4 regions of the Priestia sp. TRN 1309 genome follow, and region 2 is predicted to be linked to each of the others. Evidence: riboswitches for the same ligand, from Rfam matches in the RefSeq annotation. Region 2 holds a riboswitch; each other region holds the start of a gene.
What was found. Region 2 has a riboswitch for S-adenosylmethionine ahead of ACRPLQ_RS13340 (hypothetical protein). Riboswitches for the same ligand answer to the same signal wherever they lie in the genome.

Region 1 (3,383 bases), on a different contig from region 2:
GTTCTTCAAGCCACTTTGCAAACTGCAGCGCTGTTTTTAACTGCTGATCTAAACGAACTTTTAATGTCTTAATGCCTCGAAGTAGTAAAAAACAATCCTGTGGTCCTAAGATAGCACCAAAAGCATTTTGTACAAACTTTACTTCTTCCGCTAGCTTTTCATCGCTTACCACAACTAGACCGCCAATGACGTCACTGTGACCGCTGATATATTTTGTAGCACTATGAATGACAATATTTACACCAAGGTCAATCGGCTGCTGTAGATAAGGTGTTAAAAACGTGTTATCCACAATTGTAAGGAGATTGTGCTCCTTCGCCAAACTTGCTACTGCTTTAATATCCGTTACCTGTAAAAATGGATTTGAAGGGCTTTCGATATAAATAGCCTTCGTATCTTTTGTGATAGCTTCTTCTACTTTCTCAACCTTCGTTGTATCAACAAAAGTTGTTTTGATACCAAACTTTGAAAATAATCGTGTTAATACACGATATGTCCCGCCGTACGTATCGTGTGAAACTAAAATTTCATCCCCTGATTCAAAAATAGATAACACCGATGAAATAGCAGCCATACCTGATGAAAAAGCAAAACCAGCGTATCCATTTTCTAGCTGAGCAATAGTGTTTTCTAAAGCCTCACGCGTTGGGTTTCCTGAACGAGAATAGTCATAGCGGCCGTTGTTCGTCTCATCTTCTTGGTTAAATGTAGATACTTGATAAATAGGTACGTTAACCGCTCCAAAATGACCGTCAATTCCTGTATTTGCATGAATTAAGTTCGTACCAAATCTATGTTTATTATTGTTGGTATGCATCAAATGCCTCCTTCAAATCTTTAATTAAATCATCTGCGTGCTCAATTCCAACTGATAATCGAAGTAAACAGTTTGTTACTCCGACACGATTTCGAATTTCCTCCGGAATGTCAGCGTGTGTTTGACGAGCTGGGAATGTCATTAAACTTTCCACGCCTCCTAAGCTTTCTGCAAATGTAATAACTTTAACATTTTCTAAAAGTACTGACACGATGTCAGGGTGTGAGACAGCAAAAGAAATCATGCCTCCAAATCCAGTTGCTTGTTTCTTCATGATTTCATAGCCCGGATGTGTTTCAAGACCAGGGTAATACACTTTTTCCACGAGATCATGAGCAGTAAGCCAATTTGCAATTTTCAGTGCGTTTTCGTTATGTTTTTCCATACGAAGCGCTAGCGTCTTAATACCGCGCAATAACAGCCAGCTATCTTGTGGACCTAAGATTGCCCCAGCTGCATTTTGATAAAAACGAATTTTTTCTCCTAAGCTACTACATCGAGCGACTACAAGACCAGCAACTACATCATTATGACCCCCAATGTATTTGCTTGCACTATGTATCACAATATCTGCTCCAAGCTCTAAAGGACGCTGATAGTAAGGGGACATGAATGTATTGTCAATGATAGTAAGCAAATCATGCTGTTTAGCTAACGCAATTGCTTCTGGCAAATCAGTCACGTGCATCATTGGATTTGTAGGTGTTTCAATGAATAAAGCTTTCGTGTTGGGACGAAGCGCATCTTTTACTTGCTCGAGATGGGCTGTGTTGACGTACGAAACAGTAATTCCTTGCTCTGAAAAGATTTCATTTAGTACTCGGTACGTTCCTCCGTATAAATCCTCTGATACAATTAAATGATCTCCGTTTTTAAATAGCGCTAAAACTGACATTACACCCGCCATTCCTGAAGCGAATGCTACTCCTACTTCGCCTTTTTCTAAAGCAGCAATTGCTTCTTCCAATGCCGTACGAGTAGGATTTGCCGTACGTGCATAGTCAAATCCTGTACTTTGCCCTAAAGCAGGATGAGCAAATGTTGATGCTTGGTAAATGGGTGTTGTAATAGAACCTGTTGAAGGGTCACGACCTACTCCTGAACGAACTAATAAAGTTTCAATTTTCATCTATTTCTCTCCTTAACTCAAAATAAAAAACACTCTTCACAGATGGAAGAGTGTTCGTTTATACACGATTTCTCTCATCTGTTAGAACAATACTGATGTTCCACAGGAATTAGCACCGTTCAAATGAATGTTTCATTTGATGGTTGCCGGGCATCGCAGGGCCAGTCCCTCCGCCACTCTTGATAAGAGTTCTATATAATTGTTGGTGGTTAACGTTTGTTGTTACTAACTTTAATAAAGATTTTCTTTATTGTCAACATAATTTTCTAAAAAATTTAAATCATCTCATTTGTTTATTCAATATACTTGTCCTGATAAGTACATAAAAAAAGAGACGACACCGAGGTCTCTTTTTCTAAGGCAAGTGCACAGATTTTACGTGAGCTAACTTCCAATACATACTTTCTCCATTTGCCGTAATTAGTTCAACAATATTATTAGAAACTTCTTTAAGTACGCCAATTTTTTCTGATTGATCCCCTAAATCTAATACGACCAGTTGATTTTCATATTTTTTAAGCTGCTCTTCAAAGTTTCTGACAAAAGGTGCAGAGGCAGGCCTTACTGGGAGCTCTTTGTCACTTAAAGAATAAGGAGTTAACTCATTACTATAAGGGGTAAGCCATTTCAAATGATGTAGAGAAACAAAGACATTTTTATACACTGGAGAATAAAACACAAGATAATCATTCAGCACGCTTGTAATATAGCCATGCAATGATTTTCCTCCTGTTACATAAATTTCAATAAATTTCCCTTTTGCCTGCTGTAAAATATTACGATAAGAAATCCGCTGACTTTCTTCTATTAAGTTCTCTTCTATTTCACGCAAAACCGTATAGTCTTCTTCCGATACTTCCCGCAAACGATGCATGTGTAAAAGAGGAATATACAAATAATCATGTCCATTATACAAAACCATAATATCTAATCCAAGATCAATAAGTCTGCCAACAAATGTCGTTTTACCTGAAATATCTAACTCCACAATTTTATCGATATAATGATTCATACTCATACTCATTCTCCTCCTTTTTCCTATATGATAGAAAAGGTGCTTTATAAGCACCTTTTATGTTCCATTTCATCATGCTTTCCAACGATAATTTTTCGTTTTGATAACTTTCTCGGCCGGTGCTGAAGAGCGTGAACTCGTACGGCGTCCTCCCGTGCGGCGTCCTCGAGAGCGATCGTCTGTGCGTCCTCCCGTGCGGCTTCCTGTACGTCCACCTGTGCGACTTCCCGTACGTCCTCCCGTACGGCTTCCTGTACGTTCTTCTGTAGACTTTGCAGCTTCAGTCTCTCCATTTTCTTCTGTTTCTTCATTGTTTTGATTGTTATCGTTTTGCTTAAAAGCCCCTTTTGCTCCTACACAAATGGTTTTAACGTGTCTTGGCTGTAAGCGTAATACTTGATTATTCTGCACAAGTGTAAATG
Region 2 (3,383 bases):
AGCACAGTAGGAGGTGGACTCGTTTCATCTCTTACTTTTTCGCAAAAATCAACGTTTAGTTCTATTTCTTTTGTTAAATAAGAAGCTAGTAAATTAGCATTCAAACCAGCTAGCGGTTCCCCTACATGAGTTTCTTTTCCATAACACAAAAAGCTTGGCATGATCTTGCCAATCGATCCTGAGTACACATAGTTCGTTTGATCACCAGGATAGCGGCTGAACACTGGTTCTGCATTTAGCATGAGAGAAAAATCCAGCTGATGTTTGCACGCAAGTTCTAAAAGAACAGGCACTGCTTTTCTCATTCCGAGCGAATTTACTTCTTCATCCGGTACCGACAGAAGCAGGATGTTTCCGTCAAACTCTCCGTTGCATGCTCGTTCAATCATACTGATATGCAGAGCAATACCTGCTTTCATGTCCATCGTTCCTCGGCCAAAAAGCCAGTCTCCTTTTATCATATCTTTTTGTACGTGCGCCGGAACTTGTTCCATATCATTATAAAAAGTACTCGTTAACGTATCAGCGTGAAAAGCATCCTTTTTCCACTGTCCATAATCTTGTACATCCACTACGTCGTAATGACTGACTAATACAACTGTTTTATTCGTATTTTTCCCTTCAACAAAAGCTGTGACAATCGATCGCCCGTCTCCTGTTGAATGAAGCTCAACTTGCTCGTTTTTTTGAAAGTAAGGCAGCTTCAATAAATACGACGCTATCGATTCAGCCATTTCCACTTCTGCCATCGTTCCTGTCACGCTAGGTATAGAAACCAATTCGCTTACAAGCTTCTTTAACTGTTCTTTTGTTTGATACAAAGATGTTTTGTTCGACATACCCTTCATCTCTTTCCTTTTTCTAAATTTTCCATCAAACAAAACGATTCGTCAATCCCTTTGACAGAGACCCTTTCATTCTATCCCTATGTATCATAGTATGCGCTTCCTTGACGCACATGATAAAAAAAGAGTGCGCGGCTAGGGCTAGCACCGCACACTCTTTTTTTTACTTTTCGTCATCTTCTAAAAAGTCTAGGATACGATCAATAAGCTGTTCGCTTCCTGCATCGTTTCCATGTTCAAGAGACATTTCCATTTCAATGCTCCTTTCATAAAATATTCTTGTTTTATAACATACCACAATTCATTTCGAATGTAACCTTTAATTTGTGTAAAAATTTCGACAATTTATGATTAATTTTGAAACCTAGTGAGTAATGATTATACCCACCAGATTCTTCAATTGTCAAAAAACATGCTTTCTATTTAAAAACACTTTAAAAATAGAGGCGCGAGCAGACTTCTATAAAAGACAGCCTACTCGCTCAAGCTTGGAACAGCATGATGAATAAATTTCTAGTTCATTTGCTTTTTGTACATCTTTAATATCTATGCCTACAGCATATGTACGAACATGGTTTTCGACCACAATTTCATAAAATGTTTCTAATTCACGATAAGCTACTTGATAATGCTTTCCTAATAATTTTACGGCTTCCTTTAATGCTTTCTCTCCTGTATGTGCTGCAACTGCTGTATGACTCATAAAACCCTCTCCTTTTAGAAAAATAAAAAAACTCATTTTGCTTTGATGCAAAATGAGTTTTTCACCCGTTTTATCACCCAAAGCACATGCTTTGCTGGTAGGAGCACCTTACATTCGTAGGTTGCTGTGGAGTCAAAGAGCCAGATCTCTCGTCCACTCGTGATAACTTTTTTAATTTAAAATTTATTTTATCAAACAATTCCATCCGCGTAAATAGAAAAATAAAAATATTTTAATTTTTTTGGTAATGGAATGAATTCAAAAAGTCAAAGCTTAGATTAGCAAAATAAGAAGCTGCTACAAGTAATGCCTCTTCATTTAATGAAAAAGAAGGATGGTGCCATTCATATTCTCCAGCCGTACCCATCCATACAAAAAATCCTGGTACACGCTGCTGATATACGGCAAAATCTTCTCCTCCAGGCGATTGTTCAGCTTCTACGACTTGATAACTAAGATTCTCTGCAGCGTTAATAACCAATTTTTCCAGCGTATCATCATTGTTTACTACAGGAAGATACGGATACCATTTAACGTCTACTGAAGCCCCGAAAGCTGCTCCAATCCCTTCAGCAGATCGTTTCATAAGAGCCGGTATTTTTTCTCTCGCTTCTTCTTGAAAGGTACGCACCGTTCCTTCAAGCGTTACTTTGTCAGGAATGACGTTCCACGAGCTCCCTCCGTGGATTTGAGTTATGCTGACAACAACATTTTGAAATGGGCTGAGATTACGGCTGACAATGGTTTGTAAACTAGTAACAATTTGACCAGCAACAGCAATCGGATCTACTGTTTTTTCTGGAATACCTGCGTGACCGCCTACTCCTTTGACGTCAATTTCAAAACGATCAACGCTTGCCATTAAAGGTCCCGATTTGACACCAATGGTTCCTACAGGAAGATTCGGTTTGTTATGCATCCCAAATATCGCTTCTACTCCTTCGAGCACACCTTTTTCAACGAGCATTTTTGCCCCAGAAGCCGTTTCTTCGGCCGGTTGAAAGATAAATCGAACCGTACCGCAAAGCTCCTGCTGACGCTCTTTGAGAAGAATGGCTGCTCCGATTATAGAAGCCGTATGAAAATCATGGCCGCATGCGTGCATAACACCGTTCACTTCAGAAGCAAATGGCAGATTGGTTTTTTCTTCAATTGGCAGCGCATCAATATCAGCTCGAATAGCGATAGTAGGTCCCGGCTTTCCTCCCACAATTTCCGCTACTGCTCCCACGTCTAAATGGAATGCATCCGCTATAGAAATATCGTAGTGCTTTAACCACTTTTTAATACGTTTAGTTGTTTCATATTCTTTCATTGAAAGCTCTGGAAACCGGTGCAGCTCACGGCGTATGTCTATTAGCGTATTTAGTAGTAATTGATCTGTCATATTTATCACTCTTTCACATTTCTTAATTTAGACCACTTCTCTATCTTTTACGACAAAGAGTGTACCTCATTGAATTTTTTATAAAGAAATACGGTCGTATAGCTTTCTGCAAGGTGCTTTTCTTTAGCTTGAACATATCCTTTTCGTTCATACATCTCAACTAACCAAGGATGTTCTTTTGCTGTTCCTAAAGACACACCTGGCGATTTAAACGTATTTTTTATTACCTCTTCCTCTACTAGATGAAGCAGCTTAGATCCAACGCCTTTCCTGGCAAACGACGGGTCCACTGCAAACCACCAAAAATGCGGAACAGCAAACGGACCTGGATGTTCTCCCCAAGGCATTCGTATAGATATAGTGGCAGCGATTCTTTTATCTTCTTCGTATACATAGCAAAGGTTTTGAGAAATATTTTTCTTAACGAGGGCAAGATCAGCAGTAGCTG
Region 3 (3,383 bases), on a different contig from region 2:
TCACTATTTTCTAGAAAATAAGCTGTCTGCATCTTCACTTGCGATTAGCACGTCTTGTATTTCAATAGCTTTAGGTGCTGCTGTGTATCTAGGGCTTGGCGTCAAAACAAGTTTAGGGCAATCTGTTGTGTTAAATAGAAGAAAAAGAATGTAAAGGAGAGAAAGAAGTGTCAAAACGATTTGTACTAACCGTAGCCGCTGGAGGATGTATCATAATCTTCAGCGCGCTGCTGCTACTAAACTGGGAAAAGGTGTTCGGAGACTACCGTCCCATTCAAACAGCAACAGCCGTATTCAAGTTAGAAGTGGGAAGTCAAGATGTAGCAAAGACTACGGATTCAGATAATGTTCTTTACTATATGGTGAAAAAAGGACATTTAGATGAATATATTCAACTGATGGATGAAAAAGGCTATGTGTTAAAAGAGAAAGATATTGATCATAACCGACTTGTTTTTAACAATGGACAAGAGGATGAGCAAATTTACTACAAGCGCTTTGCTAGGAAGTATACGATGATTGATGGAGAAGGGTAAAAGCCTTCACTTGGAATTACTACATACTAAAATCATTAAAAGAAAACACCACCTTGCGAATAAAAGGTGGTGTTTTTTTGTTAGATTATCTCATCTTAGTTTTACTCTTGCTATCCCTGTTACGACCATACTCGTAATAAAAATAACTATGATTCCAATGTTGGTCGGGGTATCAAAAAATGTTTTTGAAACGGCTAAAGCGATAATAAGCCCAATAGCTATGCCAGATAGTTCTTTCATTAATTTCACCGTTAACACCTCTTAACAATATTACTAAGGAAAAGTCTAACATTATTGGTAAAGTGGTTTCAATTAATAACACATTAACCGAAGAGGTATAATAGAACTTATTTGCTACCACTAAACCCTCTTGACCGTCAACAGATTCAGTATAAGTGCTTTGTGAAGAAGTATAGAATGATTCAAGAAGTGAGGTAAAGGCTTTAACTTTTATTTTATATTTTAGTAGACTAAAACCGTATAATCCTATCTGTTTTTGAAGTTTTTTTGCGTGAAAAAGAAAAATAATATTGACAATTGTTGAAAAACTATTAATATTGACTATATTACATAAAACAAATAGCTATTGTTTTCCTTATCAAGAGAGGTGGAGGGACTGGCCCTGTGAAACCCGGCAACCGCTGTCTATGACAGAATGGTGCCAAATCCTTAAGAACAGTATGTTCTTGAAGATGAGGAAGAGACGTTTGGTTAACGAGCTCTTCCTTTATATAAAGGAAGAGCTTTTTTTATATTATAGGGGGAGTAAGTTAAATGAAGAGATTTCTTATTTTAGCAGTTGCGCTTGTACTACTCGTAACTGGCTGTCAGTCAAAAAGTACAAAAAGCAGTGGAAGTGAAGAGAAAGGAAAGAAGCGAATTGCTCTTGTTTTGCCTGAAAAGATTGGAGTTAACCCGTTTTTTCAGCAAATGGATGATGGAGCAAAGCGCGCTGGGAAGAAGTATAACATTGATGTAAAGACAATTGAATCTACGGACCAAGCAGCCATTGAAAGTAATTTGCGTGCTGCGGTAGCCGAAAATTATGACTTGATTATTACATCTTCTTTTGAATCCGAAGATGCGTTGAAAAAAGTAGCTCAAGAAAATCCGCAGCGTCAATTTGCGATTATTGATACAGTGGTCGATTTACCAAATGTAAGAAGCATTGTATTTCGTGAGCAAGAAGCTTCATATTTATTAGGAGCAGCGGCAGGATTGATTACGAAAACGAATAAAGTAGGAATGGTTGCAGCTGATGATATTCCATTATTAAAAAAATGGACGGTAAGTTTTAAAGAAGGATTACAATCAACAAATCCAAAAGCAGAGTTTCTAGTAAACTATGTTGGAAGCTTCTCTGATCCAGCTAAAGCAAAAGAACTTGCTATTTTACAAGCTTCAAAAGGCGCTGATTTTATCGCCGGAGCATCAGCAGTAGGCGACTTGGGTGTATTTGAAGCAGCAAAAGAAAAAGGTTTTTATACGGCAGGACAAGATATTGACCGTACGGAAGTAGATCCTGAGCATATCGTTTTATCGCAGTTAAAAGGATCTGATGCAGCTGCTTATGAAACGGTAGAAGCACTCGCAAATGACAAATTTAAATCGGGCGTAGTGACATACGGCTTAAAAGAAAAAGGTGTTGGGTTAACGTATGTGACTCAAGACAGCAAGACGCCTCTTAGTGACTTTGTAGGACAAGATGTGATTAATCAATTAAAAGAAATTAAAGATTCGATTATTGATGGAAAAACAGTGGTAAAAGATCCGTTAGCAAAGTGAGTTGAGAAGAGAAGTCGAGTAAGGCTGGCTTCTCTTTCTTATTTTTGAAAAAAACCTAAAGGGGAAAGGAGCAATGAATGGAATGAGTGAGCTGCTGCAGTTAACGAATTTAACGAAGAAATACGGTTCATTTTTAGCAAACGATAACGTGTCTTTTACGCTAAAAAAAGGCGAGGTTCACGCGCTGGTCGGAGAGAACGGTGCTGGTAAAACAACGTTGATGAGGATGCTTTACGGAATGGAAAAGCCGAGTTCAGGAAGTATTCAGCTACATGGGAAAACCGTCTCGTTTTCATCTCCTGCGGATGCGATTAAAAACGGAATAGGCATGGTGCATCAGCATTTTATGGTTTTTCCTCATTTTTCAGTGGCTGAAAATATTGTCTTGGGGCATGAGCCAAAGAAAGGTCTCTTTTTTAATAGAAGGCAAGCGAAAGAGGATGTTCAGCAATTAACCCAAACCTATCAGATTTCAGTAGATGTTCATAAAAAAGTAAAGCATTGCTCAATTGGAGAACAGCAAAAGATTGAAATTTTAAAAGTGCTGTATCAAGGAGCAGAAATCATTGTTTTAGACGAGCCTACCGCTGTACTTACTCCTCATGAAGTGAAGGAACTATTAAAAACAATCCGTTTTTTGGCTTCACAAGGAAAAAGCATCATTATTATTACACATAAGCTGCAAGAAGTGATGGAAGTAGCGGACCGCATCACGGTTCTGCGAAATGGTAAAGTAGCCGGCGTCACAAATAAAGAATCTACTAATGCTCACCATTTAGCCAAGCTGATGGTAGGACGAGAATTAAAAGAGCGTCCTGCAAGAGTGCCGTCACAAGGCACCTCTCATTTAAGCGTACAAAATCTCTTTTTAAAAGGAAAAGGACAAAAAAACGTATTGCAAAATGTGTCTCTTCACGTTTCAGCAGGAGAAATTGTCGGTATTGCAGGCGTTTCAGGAAATGGGCAATCAGAGCTGCTTCAAGCAATCGCTGGATTAGTAGAAACAGACAGCGGAAGTATTAAACTTGGAGAAGAAGATCTTACAGGGCAATCTGTGCGTGA
Region 4 (3,383 bases), on a different contig from region 2:
TTTCATCTTTTGATCCATTGTTAGATCCACACGCCGCTAATCCTACTACTAGCGCAGATGTTAATGCTAAAGCTGAAAGCCATTTTTTCATAATAAATAATCCTCCCTTTATCTTTTATCAATTTTTGCAGTAATCGCATCTCCAATAAGTTGGATAATAAATACAATAATCAAAATTAAGATCGTAGCGGCTAGCGTTACGTCATTATGACTGCGCTGGAATCCTTCTAAATATGCAAGGTTTCCAAGACCTCCAGCTCCAATCACACCCGCCATTGCCGTATAGCCGACTAACGCAATGGTTGTTACTGTCAAACCGGAAATCAAAGCTGGCAGCGATTCAGGTAACAGCACTTTAAAGATAATAGTGCTTGTTGTGGCTCCCATTGATTTAGCAGCTTCAATAACACCTTTATCAATTTCACGCAGACCAATTTCTACAAGACGCGCATAAAATGGTGCTGCTCCAACAATTAAAGCCGGTAACGCTGCATTAGCGCCTAAAATACTTCCTACCAATGCTTTGGTAAATGGAATCAGTAAAACAATTAAAATAATGAATGGAATGGAACGAAAGATATTTACAACCGCCGACACAATGGCATATAAAGGTTTGTTTTGCCAAAGCTGTCCTTTGGACGTTAAAAATAAAAGCAAGCCCAATAAAATACCTAGAACAAATGTGGCTACAACTGAAATAGCCGTCATATATAGTGTTTCATTTGTCGCTTGAATAAAATCATCTAAAATAACGTTTGGAAATAGTTTCTCAAGCATTTGTCATTACCTCCACTTCTACCTGCTGCTCATGAATGTATGCAATGACTTTTTCAACTTCTGTTAATTCTCCGTCTAAATGAACGAACAACGTCCCGTATGAACCTGTTTGTGTATGAGAAATCTTTCCTTGCAAAATATTAATCGTTACATCAAACTGTTTTAAAATCGTTGTAATGAGCGGTTGCTCTGCTTTTCCGCCAACAAACGTCAGCTGAATAATTTGCCCGCTTGGATACAGCTCTTTTACTTGTTCAATCGTTTCAAACGTTTCCTCTGGTTCAGAAATCTGTTGAACGAATCGTTTTGTAATCGGCTGCTTAGGTTTTCTGAATACTTCTAGCACTTGTCCTTCTTCTACTACTGCCCCATTTTCCATAACGGCTACTCGATGACAAATTTTACGAATGACGTGCATTTCATGAGTAATCAATACAATGGTTAACCCTAGCTTCTCATTAATATCTACTAACAGATCTAAAATAGAATCTGTCGTTTGAGGATCAAGCGCTGATGTTGCTTCATCACAAAGCAATACTTTTGGATTGTTCGCTAGCGCTCGAGCAATCCCAACACGCTGCTTTTGTCCGCCACTAAGCTGTGATGGATAAGCATCTTCACGCCCTTCAAGCCCGACTAGCTTGATAAGTTCGTCTACTCGTTTCATTCTTTTTTCTTTTGAAATCCCTGCTATTTCTAACGGAAAGGCAATATTTTCTCGTACCGTACGCGACCACAAGATATTAAAGTGCTGAAATACCATACTAATTTCTTGTCTAGCTTTTCTGAGTTTTCCGCCTTTAATTTTTCCAATATCATTACCTGCTACTTCGACCGTTCCTGTTGTTGGTGTTTCTAATCCGTTTAGCAAGCGAATCAAAGAACTTTTCCCCGCTCCGCTATAACCAATAATTCCGTAAATTTCTCCTTGGTTAACGGTTAGATTCACATTATCAACAGCTGTTACTTGACCGCTTTTGGCCTGATAAATTTTTGTAACGTCTGTTAATGTAATCATATTTCTTCACCTTCTTTAATAAAAACTTAATTATGTTAGGTTGCCCTATAGGATGAAAAAGCCGTAAAACAATTTTCCCCATTAAAAAAGCCTCTCTGCGCATGACAGAAAGGCTCGATATTTAATCCTTTCTCTCATCTTTCAAAGCGCATAGCTTTGCAGGAATTGGCACCATTTCAGTTAGTCTGACGGTTGCCGGGTTTCACAGGGCTCAGTCCCTCCACCTCTCTTGATAAGAGTTCGCAACAATTATTTTGTTTTTAGGAAATATTCATTCATTTATGAACATTCATGAGTGTGATTTTAGCATGTGTCAGATAGGCTGTCAACAGATTTTGTTCTTGGGATAATATCCCAAGATTTCAACAGCCCCAACGGTTCGCTCTCTTTCAACTTCTTCATTTTAAACAAACGTTTGATTATCGAAGCTCCTCGAGTACGTGCTCGATGGAATGAAACGCGTAGAGTTTTTTTACCATTTCACCATTTTCCACTTCAATCAAACAAGGTACGCTTTCAATAGAAAATAATTCTGCTTTTGAAGGCATATAATTTAAATTGCTCATTCCGATGGTTACATCCGGCAGCATCGCTTCTGCCACGGTTAACATTTTTTTTGCCAGCTGACATGTCCCGCAAAAAGGCGTATGGAAAAAGATAAAGGCTCTTTCTCCTTCTTTTAACTGATCATCCAGCTGTTTTTCGCTCCATTCTTGCATGTTGCTCATTCCTTTTATGTTAAAAATTCTGCATTAACATCGATATTGGCACTCAGCAATACTGTTGCTATGTGATGTCTAGGGGCGGCAGCAACTTCTCGGTACATTTTATCAATATATAGATGCTCTGCTTCCGGAAGCTCTCGTTTAAATTGTTTTCTCAGCTTATTCCCTGAATCATCAGAGTCAACGAGTATGTATACCTCTTTGTTAAAAGTACAGTCAATAATTTCATCCAGCTTTGATAAACTAATCGTACCGTTTGTACAAATAATTTCAATTGGTTCTCGAATGATATCTTGAATACGCTTTTTATCTGACTTTCCTTCGACAATAATTACTTTTTCAATTTCAATTAGCCCCATTTTCATCACCCATAATCGTCAGTTGTATAGTAACATCATTTCTTTATGCTATACAATATTCGTTAATGTATCACAGTTCACCTGTTTTTTAAAAGAAATTTGCAAGAAAGAACTCTTTTAAAAGGCAGTTTAGGCCATATTATCTCTATAAAACAAGAAAAACAGCGGCAGTTGCCACTGTTTAGCACCATCCTGCTTCTTCATCGCAGTCTGTATATTTTTGCGTTTCACCTTGTTTTTGTACGTCCGCGTATTGATAGAACTTATTATTTTCTTGCGAATATCCTTCTTCAAAGCGGTATTCATTGCCGCTTGTTCCGTAGCTAACTTCACCAATTGGCTGCTTATCAACGTATAATTTCATACCGCCGTCATGAAATTTAGCTGTAACGCGATCTGTAACGTCCATTTTTTGTTTTTCAAACATAAAAAGACACTCCTTTAGCTTGTTTACTAATAGAGTGTCCAGTCAAAAACTTTTCATAAAGACAATTTATGGAGGAA

Region 1: another riboswitch for S-adenosylmethionine. It lies ahead of ACRPLQ_RS19535 (trans-sulfuration enzyme family protein); the one in region 2 lies ahead of ACRPLQ_RS13340 (hypothetical protein).
Region 3: another riboswitch for S-adenosylmethionine. It lies ahead of ACRPLQ_RS03650 (BMP family protein); the one in region 2 lies ahead of ACRPLQ_RS13340 (hypothetical protein).
Region 4: another riboswitch for S-adenosylmethionine. It lies ahead of ACRPLQ_RS21070 (methionine ABC transporter ATP-binding protein); the one in region 2 lies ahead of ACRPLQ_RS13340 (hypothetical protein).

What each region holds. Positions count from the first base shown of each region.
Region 1 covers NZ_JBOZGM010000004.1:651,018-654,400, forward strand. Annotated here, with positions in the region: gene ACRPLQ_RS19530 (trans-sulfuration enzyme family protein) at 1-817, opposite strand, end outside; gene ACRPLQ_RS19535 (trans-sulfuration enzyme family protein) at 801-1,946, opposite strand; SAM riboswitch class I at 2,018-2,135, opposite strand; gene ACRPLQ_RS19540 (hypothetical protein) at 2,302-2,964, opposite strand; gene ACRPLQ_RS19545 (spore coat protein) at 3,034-3,383, opposite strand, start outside.
Region 2 covers NZ_JBOZGM010000003.1:205,169-208,551, forward strand. Annotated here, with positions in the region: gene ACRPLQ_RS13335 (M20/M25/M40 family metallo-hydrolase) at 1-839, opposite strand, end outside; gene ACRPLQ_RS13340 (hypothetical protein) at 1,306-1,548, opposite strand; SAM riboswitch class I at 1,616-1,717, opposite strand; gene ACRPLQ_RS13345 (amidohydrolase) at 1,781-2,935, opposite strand; gene ACRPLQ_RS13350 (GNAT family N-acetyltransferase) at 2,983-3,383, opposite strand, start outside.
Region 3 covers NZ_JBOZGM010000001.1:701,686-705,068, forward strand. Annotated here, with positions in the region: gene ACRPLQ_RS03635 (putative polysaccharide biosynthesis protein) at 1-154, shown strand, start outside; gene ACRPLQ_RS03640 (hypothetical protein) at 168-536, shown strand; gene ACRPLQ_RS03645 (hypothetical protein) at 627-776, opposite strand; SAM riboswitch class I at 1,129-1,235, shown strand; gene ACRPLQ_RS03650 (BMP family protein) at 1,311-2,321, shown strand; gene ACRPLQ_RS03655 (ABC transporter ATP-binding protein) at 2,404-3,383, shown strand, end outside.
Region 4 covers NZ_JBOZGM010000005.1:308,757-312,139, reverse strand. Annotated here, with positions in the region: gene ACRPLQ_RS21080 (MetQ/NlpA family ABC transporter substrate-binding protein) at 1-91, opposite strand, end outside; gene ACRPLQ_RS21075 (methionine ABC transporter permease) at 109-777, opposite strand; gene ACRPLQ_RS21070 (methionine ABC transporter ATP-binding protein) at 770-1,795, opposite strand; SAM riboswitch class I at 1,927-2,034, opposite strand; gene ACRPLQ_RS21065 (thioredoxin family protein) at 2,215-2,514, opposite strand; gene ACRPLQ_RS21060 (toprim domain-containing protein) at 2,529-2,879, opposite strand; gene ACRPLQ_RS21055 (YusG family protein) at 3,061-3,306, opposite strand.